One region of the Microbacterium jepli genome, then DNA from elsewhere that is predicted to be linked to it. Evidence: predicted binding sites of a transcription regulator. Region 1 holds the regulator's gene; the other holds the start of a gene.
What was found. Region 1 encodes LexA, which represses DNA repair genes until DNA is damaged. Its sites were predicted from a motif close to TCGAACANNTGTTCGA; they were not measured.

Region 1 (6,999 bases):
CCGTCTCGCTGCGCCCGCTCAGCAGTCGCGGACTGCGTCCGCTCAGCGGTCGCGGACTGCGTCCGCTCAGCGGTCGCGGAGCTCGCCCTCCAGAGGGAGGACGGGCGCGCCGGCGGGCGAGAAGTCCAGCACCTGGCCGAGGAAGCTCAGCTCGGCCTCGAGCGACGCGACGATGGTCTCCGCCCGGCGGAAGCCGTGCGACTCGCCCTCGAACGCCAGGTAGGCGTGGGCGACGCCGCGCGCGGCCAGGGCGTCGCGCACCGCCTCGGACTGCGCCGGCGGCACGACCGGATCCTCCGTGCCCTGCTCGATGAGCATGGGCGTCGTGAAGCGGTCGAGGTGCGTGAGCGGCGACCGCTCGACGTAGACCGCCTCGGCTTCGGGATAGGGGCCGACGAGACCGTCGAGGTAGCGCGCCTCGAAGTCGTGCGTGTCGGCGGCGAGGGCGCGCAGATCGGCGACCCCGTAGCGGCTGATGCCTGCGGCGAAGACGTCGCCCGCGGTCAGTGCGCAGAGCACCGTCCACCCGCCCGCCGACCCGCCCCGGATCGCCAGGCGATCGGCGTCGGCCACCCCGGCCGCTGCGATGCCGGCGGCGGCGGCGATCATGTCGTCGCGGTCGACCACGCCCCACTGCCCCCGCAGACGCTCGCGGTAGGCGCGCCCGTAGCCGGTCGACCCGCCGTAGTTGACGTCCAGCACGCCGATGCCGCGGCTCGTGAAGAACGCCACGTCCATCGCGGCGCCGCCGGAGGCGTGCGCCGTGGGTCCGCCGTGGGCCAGGAGCAGATACGGCGGCAGCTCGCCGTCCGGCGCGGCGGCGTCGGGATTCGTCGGGGGGTAGGCGAAGGCGTGCACCGGGCCGTGGGCTCCGTCGAAGGTCAGCTCCTGCGCGACGGGCAGCCACGCGGCATCCGGTGACTCGTCCACCGTGCCGCGCACGAGCCGCGGCACAGGTGCGGCATCGTCGAGATCCACCTCCCAGAGGCCGCCGAGGGTGCTCGACCCGGAGCCGCTGAACAGCACGCGGGTGCCGCGGACGTCGCCCAGGAGAAGGCGCGAGGAGGCGTCGGCGGGGAGTCCGCGGAGGTCGTCTCCGTCGATGACGACCAGGACATCGGCACCGTCCGTGCGGACGGCCAGCACGCGCCCGTCCGCGAGCGGCGCGAACCAGCGCGCGCCGAGGTTCCACAGCGGACCGCCGGTGTCGGCGTCCGCCGGCGCGACCGCGACGGACCGCCCGTCGAGGTCGGTGCGGTCGAGGTTCCACCGCCCCGTGCGGTCCGAGGAGTGGAGGATCTCGCGATCGGAGACCCACTCCGGCTGCAGCACGGAAACGCCCGGTCCTCCCGCCAGGGTCCGCCACGATTCGACGGAGCCGAGCGCATCGAGGTCGCCGACACGTAGCTCCGAGGCATCCCACGGCATGTCGGGGTGGTCCCAGGCGATCCAGGCGAGGCGCCGCCCGTCCGGCGACACCCGCGGCGCCGCGAGAAAGTCGCTGCCCGCGACGACGGACGTGAGACGGGCCGGGTCCGTCCCGCCGGAGCCGTCGAGCGGGATCGCGACGATGTCGCGTCGCGGGACGGGAGCACCGGCGTGCACCTCGCGCACGGCGAGCAGGCGTCCGGCCGCGAGCACCAGGTCGGCGTACCGGGCGCGGGGATCCTCGGGCGTGAGGGGGACGGGTTCGACCCCGACCCCGCCCCGCCACACCCGCTGATCGCCCCCGTGCACGAAGAACAGCGACCCCGTGGCATCCGTCGTCCATGCCGCGCCGCCGTACTCGTGGACGCGACTGCGCACATCCCATGGGGCGGGCAGCACGGTCTCGGGCTCGTCGCCGCGCGCCGCGGCATCAGCCGTCAGGCGACGGACGGCCGACCGGCCGTTCTCGGCGGGGAGACGCTCGAGCCACCAGATGTCGTCGCCCACGTAGCGGCCCGCGTCGACCGGGCGGGAGCCGGCGGCCACGTCACGGGCGGAGAGCGGCGACGGCCAGGATCCGTAGGGGAGTGTCTGAGTCACCCGTCCACCGTACGCGGCGGCGCGGGCGCGGCCCGCGGGCCGGCCCGGCGGCTTCTCAGATGGCGCGGAGGACCGCCACGACCTTGCCGAGCACGGTGGCCTCGTCGCCGAGGATGGGCTCGAAGGCGGAGTTGCGCGGGAGCAGCCAGGTGTGTCCGTCGCGGCGGCGGAAGGTCTTGACCGTGGCCTCCTCGTCGAGCATCGCGGCGACGATGTCGCCGTTGTCCGCATCGGGCTGGGAGCGGACGACGACCCAGTCGCCGTCGCAGATGGCCGCGTCGATCATCGACTCGCCCGAGACCTTCAGCATGAACAGGTCGCCCTTGCCGACGAGCTGGCGCGGCAGCGGGAAGATCTCCTCGACCTGCTGCTCGGCGGTGATCGGGATGCCCGCGGCGATGCGGCCGACGAGCGGCACGAGCGCGGCGTCCCCGACGGCGGGCGCGGTGTCGGCCGGGTTCTCGGTGGAGGCGCCGGGCAGGTCGATGAGGACCTCCATCGCGCGCGTCTTCCCGGGGTCGCGGCGCAGATAGCCGCTCAGCTCGAGTTGATTGAGCTGGTGGGTGACGCTGGACAGCGACTTGAGCCCCACGGCGTCGCCGATCTCGCGCATGCTCGGCGGGTAGCCGTGACGGGCGATCGAGCGCTGGATGACCTCGAGGATGGCGAGCTGCTTGTCGCTGAGGCTTTTGCGACGGCGGGTCTGGGGCTTGTCGCGCGCTCCGTCGGCCTGTGCCGGCTCGGTCATCTTCGTCTCCTGTCTGAGGCCCTCCTCCGCATCGGTCTTCGAATGTCGGAGGTTGGTGATGGGGTACTCGTATCGAAACCGTATCCGTAGACCAGGGCCGCGACGCTGAACGCGTCCGCGTGTCGTGTTCGAAAGATGCGCGGACATCGATGCGCTTGACACCCTACAAGATCGAAGATAACTTCGGAAAAGAGATTCGCATCCGGCACTCCCGGCCGAGTGCCGGATGCGAACCTCTCCCCGTCCAAGGAGGAGCCATGACCACCATCGCTGCGACGCCCATCCCCTCGACCGCCACGACGCGCCTGCGCCTCACCGTGCGCGGCCGCCGGGTCCTGGCTGCAGCGGCGGCCTTCCCCGCCGCCGTCGCCCTGGCCATCGCGGTCGTGGGCGGCTCCGCCGCCATCGCCACCCCTGACGCGGGGATGCCGGCGGGCTCGTTCCAGACGGTCACGGTCGGCGCCGGCGAGTCGCTGTGGTCGATCGCCCAGGAGATCGCGCCGTCGGCCGACCCGCGTGACGTCGTGTCGGCGATCGAGCGGCTCAACGCCCTCGAGAGCGGAACGCTGACGGCCGGCCAGAAGCTGTCGGTTCCCGCCGAGTACGCCCGCGGGGAGTGAGGGCAGGCCCACGGCTCTACGATGGGACGGGTGACCGTTCGTCTCGATGACCTTCCCCTCCGCGATGATCTCCGCGGAATGACGCCCTACGGCGCACCCCAGGCTCCGCTCTCGGTGGCCCTGAACGTCAACGAGAACACCCACCCGGTGCCGCAGGATGTCGCCGACGACATCCTGGACGCGATCGCCCTCGCTCTGCGTGAGGTCAACCGCTACCCCGACCGCGAGTTCAGCGCTCTGCGGGAGGGATTCGCCGACTATCTCGGGCATGGTCTCGAGCGCGATCAGATCTGGGCGGGCAACGGCTCCAACGAGGTGCTCCAGCACATCCTCCAGGCGTTCGGCGGCCCCGGCCGCACCGCCTTCGGCTTCGCGCCCACCTACTCCATGTACCCGCTGCTCACGCGCGGCACCGGCGCCGAGTGGATCGCGGGCACCCGCGGACACGACTTCGTCGTGACGGCCGACGACGCCGCCCGTCAGGTCGCCGACGCGCGGCCCGACGTGGTGTTCCTGTGCGCGCCGAACAACCCCACGGGCACGCCGATGGGACTCGACGTCATCGAATCGGTCTACGACGCGACCGACGGCATCGTGATCGTCGACGAGGCCTATCAGGAGTTCGCGCCCCGCGACGAGCGCTCGGCGGTCACGCTCCTGCCCGACCGGGAGCGGCTCGTGGTCTCCCGCACGATGAGCAAGGCCTTCGCCTTCGCGGGTGCCCGCGTCGGCTATCTCGCGGCGGACCCCGCCTTCATCGACGCGCTCCGTCTGGTCCGTCTGCCGTATCACCTGAGCGCCCTCACGCAGGCGGCCGCCACGGCGGCCCTCCGTCACGCCCCGGTGATGCTGTCGATGGTCGACGAGATCGTCGCGCAGCGCGAGCGGATCTCCGCGACGGTCGCGGCCCTGGGCTACCAGCCCTACGAGTCCTGGGCGAACTTCGTGCTGTTCGGGGGAGTGGACGACCCGGCCGCCACCTGGCGCGCGCTCTACGACCGCGGCATCCTGATCCGCGACATCGGCATCCCGAACCACCTCCGCGTGACGGCCGGCACCGAGGAGGAGACCACCGCGTTCCTCGACGCCCTCGCCTCGGTAGGATCGGCCTCATGACCCGTCCCGACGCGCACCGGACGGCGTCGCTGCGTCGTGCCACCAGCGAATCCACCGTCGAGCTGAGCCTCGACCTCGACGGCACCGGCGTCGCGCGCATCGACACCACGGTTCCGTTCTTCGACCACCTGCTGACAGCCTTCGCGAAGCACTCGCTGACCGACCTGACGGTGCGGGCCTCCGGTGACACGCAGATCGACGCCCACCACACGGTGGAGGACGTCGCGATCGTCCTCGGCGACGCCCTCCGCGAGGCGCTGGGAGACAAGTCCGGCATCTCGCGCTACGGCGACGCCCTCGTGCCGCTGGATGAGGCGCTCGCGCAGGCCGTCGTCGATCTCAGCGGGCGGCCGTACCTCGTCCACGACGGCGAGCCCGCCGGCTACGAGTTCCACCTGATCGGCGGACACTTCACCGGTTCGCTCGTGCGGCACACGTTCGAGGCCATCGCGTTCCACTCGGCCATGACCCTGCACGTGCGCGTGCTCTCGGGCCGCGACCCCCACCACATCGCCGAAGCCGAGTACAAGGCGTTCGCCCGCGCGTTCCGGCAGGCCAAGGCCCTCGATCCGCTGGTCTCGGGCATACCGAGCACCAAGGGCGCCCTGTGACCCGCAGGCCGCTCGTCGCGGTCCTGGACTATGGATCCGGCAACGTGCATTCGGCCGTCAAGGCGCTCGACGCGGCGGGAGCCGATGCGCGCCTCACGAGCGACCGCGGTCTCGTGATGGACGCCGACGGGCTCCTCGTGCCCGGAGTCGGCGCCTTCGAAGCGGTCATGACGGCTCTGCGGGCGAGTCGCGGCGACGAGCTCATCGATCGGCGGCTCGCCGGAGGGCGCCCGGTGCTCGGCATCTGCGTCGGCATGCAGGTGATGTTCGAACGCGGCGTGGAGCGGGGCACGGACACCGAGGGCCTCGGCGAGTGGCCAGGGACCGTCGACCGCCTCGACGCGCCCGTCCTGCCGCACATGGGCTGGAACACGGTGTCGGCGGGGGAGGGATCGAGCCTCTTCCGGGGACTGGAGGACGAGCGGTTCTACTTCGTGCACTCCTACGGCGCACGTGAGTGGGACCTCGATGTGCAACCGCCGTTCCCGGCTCCGGTGCTGACGTGGGCCACCCACGGCACGCCGTTCCTGGCCGCCGTCGAGAACGGTCCGCTCGCCGCGACGCAGTTCCACCCCGAGAAGTCCGGTGCCGCCGGCATCCGTCTGCTGTCCAATTGGATCGACGGTCTCGGCGCGGCTACGCTCTGACCTCGTGTCCTCACGCCGGGGCGCCCCGTCCGGCGTCTCCCCGAGCAACGAATGAGCCATGAACGATTTCGCCTCCACGCCCGAGCTGATCCTCCTCCCGGCCGTCGACGTCGCCGAGGGGAAGGCGGTCCGTCTCACCCAGGGTGAGGCCGGCAGCGAGACGAGCTACGGCGACCCGGTCGACGCCGCCCTCGAGTGGGCGCGCCAGGGGGCGCAGTGGATCCACCTCGTCGACCTCGACGCGGCCTTCGGGCGCGGGAACAACGCGGGCGTGCTGCGCAAGGTGATCAAGCAGGTGCGCGGCGTGCACGTCGAGCTGTCGGGCGGCATCCGCGACGACGAGTCGCTCGACGCCGCCCTCGAGAGCGGCGCCACGCGCGTGAACCTCGGCACCGCCGCCCTCGAGAACCCCGAGTGGGCCGCCGACGTCATCGCCCGCTACGGCGAGGCCGTCGCCGTGGGACTCGACGTGCGCGGCACCACGCTCGCCGCCCGGGGCTGGACGCGCGACGGCGGCGACCTCTGGACGGTGCTGGACCGCCTGGAGTCCGCAGGCTGCAGCCGCTACGTCGTCACCGACGTCACGAAGGACGGCACCCTGCAGGGCCCCAACCTGGAACTGCTGCGCGAGATGACCGGCCGCACGCCGAAGCCCGTGGTCGCCTCGGGCGGCATCTCGAGCCTTGACGACATCGCCGCCCTGCGCGAGCTCGTGCCGCTGGGCGTCGAGGGTGCGATCGTGGGCAAGGCCCTGTACGCCGGAGCCTTCACCCTGGCCGAGGCGCTCGATGTCGCCGGAGGCTGACCCCCCGCACGATCACGGCCACCACGCGGGCGACTCCGCCGGCGTGCCGTGGGAGGGTCGCGCGTTCGAGTCGAACCCGCATTCCGGTGACGACGGCTCCGCCGATCCGGCTCTGCTGGCGGCGCTCCGCGCCTTCCGTGCGGGGGAGGGCTCGCAGACCGACGTCGTGGACGCCTACCGCTCCGCGCGTCTGCTGATCCCACTCGTGGCGCAGAAGGGCGAGACGGGCGTGGCCCCCTCGGGCCTGACGGTCGACAAGACCCAGGAGCTGTCGATCGTCACCGTCGCCGCGCCCGACGGCCGCCGCGTGCTGCCGGTCTTCACATCGGTGGAGACGATGGGTCGATGGGATGCCGCGGCTCGCCCCGTGCCCGCTCCCGGAGTGCGCACGGCGCTGGCCGCCGCGGACGACGACAGCGAGCTC
Region 2 (6,999 bases), on a different contig from region 1:
ACGAGGGCCATCCCGGCGAGCGCGAATACGGCGCGCGCTTCGTCTTCCGCTGGTCTCCCGCCGACGGACTGACCCCGGTCATCACCGACATCGTCCAGCCCAACGGCATCGCCTTCTCGCCCGACGGTCGCACGGTCTACGTGACCGACACCGCCGCGGGCCTCGACGACGGACCCGGCCACTGGATCCGCGCCTACGACGTCACCGGCTCCACCGAGCACCCGTGCATCGGCGCCGCGCGCGGCCACACCTTCGCCGTCATCGACGTCGGCCTGCCCGACGGGATCGCCGTCGACGAGCGCGGACGCATGTGGTCGTCGGCGGGCGACGGCGTGCACGTGTTCGAGCCCGACGGCACCGAGATCCGCTTCATCCCGGTGCCCGAGGTCGTCTCCAACCTGTGCTTCGGCGGCGACGATGGAACCGACCTCTTCATCACCGCCACGACGAGCCTGTACCGGCTCCGCACATCCACGCGCGCAGCGGCACGGCCGACGGGCGCAGCGGACTGAGGGCGACGGATGCCGCGGCGCGAGCCGCGGCATCCGTCCCTCACTTCCGGCCGGTCACCCGCCGGGCGACGATCTCGCGCATGATCTCGTTCGTGCCGCCGTAGATGCGGTGCACGCGCGCGTCGAGGAACGCGCGGGCGATCGGATACTCCGTGATGTAGCCGTAGCCGCCGAACAGCTGCACGCAGGTGTCGAGGATCTCCCACTCGCGCTCCGTCGACCAGAACTTGACCTTGGCGGCCTCATCCGGCGACAGCTTGCCCTCGGAGTACAGCATCATCGCGCGGTCGATGTAGGCCCACAGCACGTCGACCGTGGTGGCGACGTCCGCGATCTTGAACCGCGTGTTCTGGAAGTCGATCACCGGCTGGCGGAACGCCTCCCGGCTACCCGTGTACTCGAGAGTCCAGGCGAGCGCAGCCTCCGAGGCCGCCGCCGCCGCGACGCCGATCGACAGGCGTTCCAGCGGCAGGTTCATCATCAGCTGGACGAAGCCCTTGCCCTCCTCGCCGCCGATCAGGTTCTCGTCGGGCACGAAGACGTCGCTGAAGCTGAGCTCGGCGGTGTCGTGACCGGCGAAGCCCATCTTGTGGAGCTTCTTGCCGTGATCGAACCCGTCCATCCCGTTCTCGAGGATGAGGAGGCTGAACGCGTCGGGACGGTTGCCCTCGCCGGTCTTCACGAACGTGACCACGATGTCGGCGGTCTTGCCGGAGGAGATGAACGTCTTGGCGCCGTTGACGAGGTACCCGCCGTCGACCTTCTTCGCCGTCGTCGAGATGCCGCGCAGGTCGGAGCCCGCCCCCGGCTCGCTCATCGCCAGCGCGCCGAGCACGTCGCCCGTCGCCATCCCCGGCAGCCACTTCTCCTTCTGCGCCTGCGTGCCCATGTGCACGAGGTACGGCACGGCCAGATCGTCCTGGATGCCGAAGGCGCCGGCGAGCGAGCCCGCACCGGCCTTGATGATCTCCTCGTTGACGACGGCGCGGAAGCGGTAGTCCTGCAGCATCCCGGCGCCGCCGAACTCCTCGGGGACGGACAGGCCGATGATGCCCGACTCGCCGGCGGCCTTCATCGTCGCGCGGTCGATCTCGCCCGCGGCGTCCCACTGCTCGCGCTTCTCGTTCGTCACGAAGCGCTTGACGAACTCCTTGACGACCTCGCGGAACGCCTCGTGGTCCTCGTCGTAGATCTCGCGGTCCATGCCCGGTCCTTCCCTCTCCGCCGCGCGGAGACATCTCGGTGGCGAAGGCCGGAACGGCCGCGGCGCCTGCGGCGATTCTATGTCTCCGAATCGATGAACGAGCCGGGGATGTGGGATCGCATCCCACTCGACGTGGAACTGGGTGTCGCGTTCCGATGCTCAGTACGTCGGCGCCGCGGGCAGCCCGAAGAACTCCTCCAGGCTCAGCCAGCCACCGTCGTGATACGCCTGCGCCAGCTCGGTGCCGACGAAGCGCAGATGCCAGGGCTCGGGGATGTACCCGGTCACGTCGGTGCGCCCCGCCTCGTAGCGGACGATCCACCCGAACCGCCAGGCGTTGGCCGCCGTCCACGCGCCCTGCGGCGTCGCGGCGAGGTCGTCCAGCGTGCCGCACCCCCCGCCGTCGCAGGCCACCACGTCGGCCGCGAGGCCCGACTGGTGTTCGCTGTATCCCGGACGGGCGACGGATGCCTCGACCTCCGGTCCGCCCGAGCCGAAGTTGTTCTGCTGCGTGACGTAGGAGCGGTAGCCGCTCTCGAGGGCGATCTCACCGGCGCCCTCCGCCGCGGCGGCGGCGACGAGCGCGGACAGGGCGGCCGCGGCATCCGATCGCAGCGTCCCGCCCTCGATGCTGCGCACGCCGGCGGGCAGCTCGCGCGGCGACGGCTCGTAGTCGACGGGCTGGAACGGGCGATTCTTGTTGACGACCGTCCAGACGTGCCCCGGATCGGACAGCGACACGCACGCCAGGGTTCCGGCGGCGACGCCCTGGCGCAGCCCGTCGGGTCCACCGGCGGCGGCGATGACCGCGGCATCGTCGCCGGCGGCCAGCGCGGCGGTGACCGTCGCGTCCGCGCACAGGTCGACGGCTGCGACGGAACTGCCCACGATCGTCGGCGCGGGGAGGGCGTCGGCCTGCGCTGGGGCGGGCGAGGCGGCGAGGGCCGCCGGCGTCGCGGAGGATGCGGATGCCTCGGCCACCGGCCCGGCGTTCAGCACCGCCGACACGGCGACGGTCGTGCCGACGACGAGGGCGACGGCCATCGCCAGCGCGAAGACGAGCCGCACGCGGGCGGCCCGGCGTCGGCGGCGGCACGCTCGACGTCACGCGCGGGAGGGTGCGCGCGACGGGAGGTGCCGACGTGCGGTTCGGGTGCCGTCACGCTTCCATTGTGAACGCCGGGGCTGGGTCGCGCGATCGGGGTGGTGCGAGCTTCGATCGATGTCGCGCTGTGCTTGACACACATTCGTACATCTGTTCGTATGGTGTCATGCGTTGGCAGGGACAGGAGCTCGGGGTGCCGGATGCCGCCGCCCTGCCAGGACTCGAGCGCATCGACGGTCTCGTGCGATCGGTCACGACGCCGGAGTTCGCCGGCATGACCTTCCACGAGGTGATGGCCAAGAGCGCCCTGAACAACGTCCCCGGATCATCGGGCATGCCGTTCGACTGGACCGTTAACCCCTACCGCGGCTGCAGCCACTCCTGCGTCTACTGCTTCGCGCGCGGCACCCATGAGTACCTCGACCTCGACGCGGGACGCGACTTCGACTCCCAGGTCGTCGTGAAGGTCAACGTGGCGGAGGTGCTGACGAAGGAGCTGCGGCGCCCGTCGTGGCAGCACGAGCCCGTCATGCTCGGCACCAACACCGACCCGTACCAGCGCGCCGAGGGCCGCTACGCCCTCATGCCGGGGATCGTGTCCGCGCTCGCGGAGTCGGGCACCCCGTTCTCGATCCTCACCAAGGGCACGCTGCTGCGGCGCGACCTGCCGCTGATCACCGAGGCCGCGGCATCCGTCCATGTCGGACTCGCCATGTCGATCGCGATCTTCGACGACGTGCTCCAACACGCGATCGAACCCGGCACTCCCTCGGCGAAGGCGCGACTCGACACGGTGCGGGCGGCGACGGAGGCCGGCTTCCGCGTGACGGTGTTCCTCATGCCCGTCCTGCCCCACCTCACCGACTCGGTCGCCGCTCTCGACCACGCGCTCGAGCTCATCGCCGCCGCCGGAGCGTCACGCGTCGTCTTCGGCGCGCTGCACCTGCGACCGGGCGCGAAGCAGTGGTTCATGACCTGGCTCGAGCGGGAGCATCCCGACCTCGTGCCGGCGTACCTGGGGCTGTACCCGGGTGTGGCGTCGTATGCGCCGAAGGGCTACCGGTCGTGGCTGACGCAGCGGGTCAGACCCCTGCTGCGCCGGCACCGGCTCGACGGCTGGGCCGAGGAGGAGGGCGTGCGGCGAGCGCCGTCGCCGGGGCTCGCCGCACGCACAGCGGCGGCCCGCGTGGTCACGACCACAAGAGGTCGTGCCGCGCAGACCGCCGCTCCGATGCTGTTCTGAGGGCGTCGCTCAGCGGGTGAGCTCGGCGTCGGTCGGCAGGGTGCCGGCCAGCTCGTCGATCACGTCGTCGCCGGCGCGGGCCTCTTCGAAGGGCGCGTCGATCTCGGCGCGCTCGAGCATCTCGGTCATGCGACGGCGGCGCTGACGCGGGATCAGCGTGACCACGCGCCCGACGGCGCCCGCGCGACCGGTGCGGCCGGAGCGGTGCAGGTACGTCTTGTACTCGTCGGGGGCGTCGGCCTGCACCACCAGGTCGATGTCGTCGACGTGGATGCCGCGGGCCGCGACATCCGTGGCGACGAGCACGCGCACGCGGCCCGAGGTCAGGCGCTCGAGGTTGCGGGTGCGCTTGGCCTGGTTGAGGTCGCCGTGCAGGGCGACCGCGGGGATGCCGGCGTCGGCGAGGTCGTCGGCGAGCATCTCGGCGTAGGCGCGGGTGCGCGCGAACACGAGGGTCTTGCCGTCGCGGTCGACGAGGCGGCGGAGGATCTCGCCCTTCTCGCGGTGGTCGATCACGAGCACGCGGTGGTCGATCGTGCCGGTCTCCTGCGTCTCGCCCGCGACCTCGTAGACGGCCGGGTTCTCGAGGAACTCGTCGACGACGGCGGCGACCTCGCGGTCGAGCGTGGCCGAGAACAGCAGCTTCTGGCTGCCGCCGGGCGTGTGGCGCAGGATGCGCTGCAGCGGCTCGAGGAAACCCAGCTCGCTCATGTGGTCGGCCTCGTCGATGACGACGACGCGGATGTCGGACAGGTCGAGCTTGCGCTGATCGATGAGGTCCTCGATGCGCCCGGGCGTGCCGATGACGATGTCGACGCCCTTGCGGAGCGCCCCGATCTGGCGGCCCTGGGGCACGCCGCCGTAGATCTGCGTCGTGAACAGCCCCACGCTGCGGGCGATGGGCTGCACGGTGCCGTCGATCTGCAGCGCGAGCTCGCGCGTCGGCGCGAGGATGAGCGCGCGCGGCCGCCGGCCGTATTCGCGTCGTCCGCCGCCCTGCGCGCGCAGCACGCGCTCGACGAGCGGTGCGCCGAAGGCGATGGTCTTGCCGGAGCCGGTGCGGCCGCGGGCCAGGATGTCGCGACCGGCGAGCACCTCGGGGATGGTCGCCGCCTGGATCGGGAACGGGGTCGGAGCGCCCAGCTCGACGAGGACGCCGGCGATGTTCTGGCCGAGTCCGAGGTCGGACCAGCCGATCTCGGTCGTCTCCTCGGCCTGGATCGCCTGCGCCTGCAGGCGCTCGTGGACCACGTCGACCGCGTCGCGGTGCGTGCCGGCCGTGCGGGCCTTGTCGTCCCACGAACGCGCGGGGCGGTCGTCTCGGCGGGCCGGGCGGCCATCGTGCCGCGCGGGGCGGTCACCGGCGGAGCGAGCCGGGCGGTCGTTGAACGGGCGGGCCGGGCGGTCGGTGAACGGGCGGGCCGGACGGTCGGTGAACGGGCGGGCCGGACGGTCGTCACGGCGCGCGGGACGCTCGTCACGGCGGGCGGGGCGCTCGTCGAACGAGCGGGCCGGGCGGTCATCGCGACGCGCGGGACGCTCATCGAACGAACGAGCCGGACGGTCATCGCGACGCGCGGGACGCTCATCGAACGAACGAGCCGGACGGTCATCGCGACGCGCGGGACGCTCATCGAACGAACGAGCCGGACGGTCATCGCGACGCGGACGGTCGTCGAAGCTGCGCGCGCCCGAGCCGGCGGGGCGGGACGCGTGGTCGCGGATGCCCCGCGCCTCGTCGCGCCCGGCGCGCTGGGTGGAGGTCCAGCGGGCCTTGGGGGCCGCGCCCTCCTCCTCGGCGCGGTAGCCGCGGTGGCCGGCGCTGCGGCTGCCGGCCTTCGCCGCGCCACCCTTCGCCGACGCGGGCTTCGCCCAGCCCGCCTTCGAGCCGCCCGAACGGACGGGTGCACCCGAGCGTGCGGAGCCGCCCGCCTCGCCGCCGGCGGTGGGGGCGCCGTTGAAGCGCTTGCGGTCCTGGTACGACGACTTCTTCTCGCCGTAGCGCGGCTCGAAGTTCGGTCGTCCGGTAGAGGTCTTCTTCTTGGGGTTGGCCATTGTTCTTCCTGTTCTCACAAAGCAGGAACAGCACTCCGAAACTCCGCATGAGGAGGGGATGCGCGCGCGGACGCGAGCGGCTTCTTGAGGCAGAAGCAGAGGAGCAGGCCGGACGCTGCTGGCCGGCGGGGCCGTTCACTGGATGGTCGTCGGGGCGGATGCGCCCCCACCATCGGCCCGCTGGGACTCACAAAAGCATCCGCGGTTGGCCCGCGGTGTCCGGAGCCGACCCCTCATGGTAGCGGACGCCCCTCACCGAACCCTGAGAACCCGTGCGCCGACGACGGACCGGGATCGGATGGAATGGACGCATGACAGATGCCCCCATCACCGTCGCCATCGAACGGCGCATCGATCCGGAGCAGGCGTCGGTCGCGACGACCTGGATGCAGGCGGGAACCGACCTCGCGGCCGCGTTCGACGGCTTCCTCGGCTCGGGGTGGGTGCGCGCGGGCGAGGGCAGCGACCTCTGGTACATGCTCTACCGCTTCCGCGACATCCCCACGCTCGAGGCGTGGGAGCAGTCCTCGCAGCGCACCTGGTGGCTCAACTCAGGCCGCCCCTTCGCCCGCGAGGTGCGCATCGAGCGGCGCAGCGGCATCGAGGGCTGGTTCGACGCCCCGTTCGCGACCCACGTCGAGTCGCGGACGCCCGGCTCCCCTCTCGATGCTGCGACCACCGGCCCGATCGTGCAGCCCATCCCCGCGGCGCCGCCGCGCTGGAAGCAGGCGGTGACCATCTGGCTCGGATTCTTCCCCGTGAACCTCCTCGCCTCGTGGCTGCTGGGCTTCGTGCCGGGGTTCGGAGCCTGGCCGCTGGTCGTGCGCGTGCTGCTGACGACGGTCCTGCTCACTCCCGTCATGACCTACCTCGTCCTACC

Region 2: the regulator LexA is predicted to act here: its motif matches at 2,964-2,979, upstream of ABC304_RS01585 (Rv2578c family radical SAM protein).

What each region holds. Positions count from the first base shown of each region.
Region 1 is NZ_JBDFLW010000005.1:2,341,246-2,348,244, reverse strand. It holds gene ABC304_RS15380 (prolyl oligopeptidase family serine peptidase) at 67-2,028, opposite strand; gene lexA (transcriptional repressor LexA) at 2,084-2,776, opposite strand; gene ABC304_RS15370 (LysM peptidoglycan-binding domain-containing protein) at 3,034-3,396, shown strand; gene ABC304_RS15365 (histidinol-phosphate transaminase) at 3,418-4,512, shown strand; gene hisB (imidazoleglycerol-phosphate dehydratase HisB) at 4,509-5,123, shown strand; gene hisH (imidazole glycerol phosphate synthase subunit HisH) at 5,120-5,770, shown strand; gene priA (bifunctional 1-(5-phosphoribosyl)-5-((5-phosphoribosylamino)methylideneamino)imidazole-4-carboxamide isomerase/phosphoribosylanthranilate isomerase PriA) at 5,829-6,575, shown strand; gene ABC304_RS15345 (SseB family protein) at 6,559-6,999, shown strand, end outside.
Region 2 is NZ_JBDFLW010000003.1:188,118-195,116, reverse strand. It holds gene ABC304_RS01600 (SMP-30/gluconolactonase/LRE family protein) at 1-512, shown strand, start outside; gene ABC304_RS01595 (acyl-CoA dehydrogenase family protein) at 553-1,716, opposite strand; gene ABC304_RS01590 (M15 family metallopeptidase) at 1,876-2,784, opposite strand; gene ABC304_RS01585 (Rv2578c family radical SAM protein) at 2,988-4,064, shown strand; gene ABC304_RS01580 (DEAD/DEAH box helicase) at 4,074-6,119, opposite strand; gene ABC304_RS01575 (antibiotic biosynthesis monooxygenase) at 6,431-6,999, shown strand, end outside.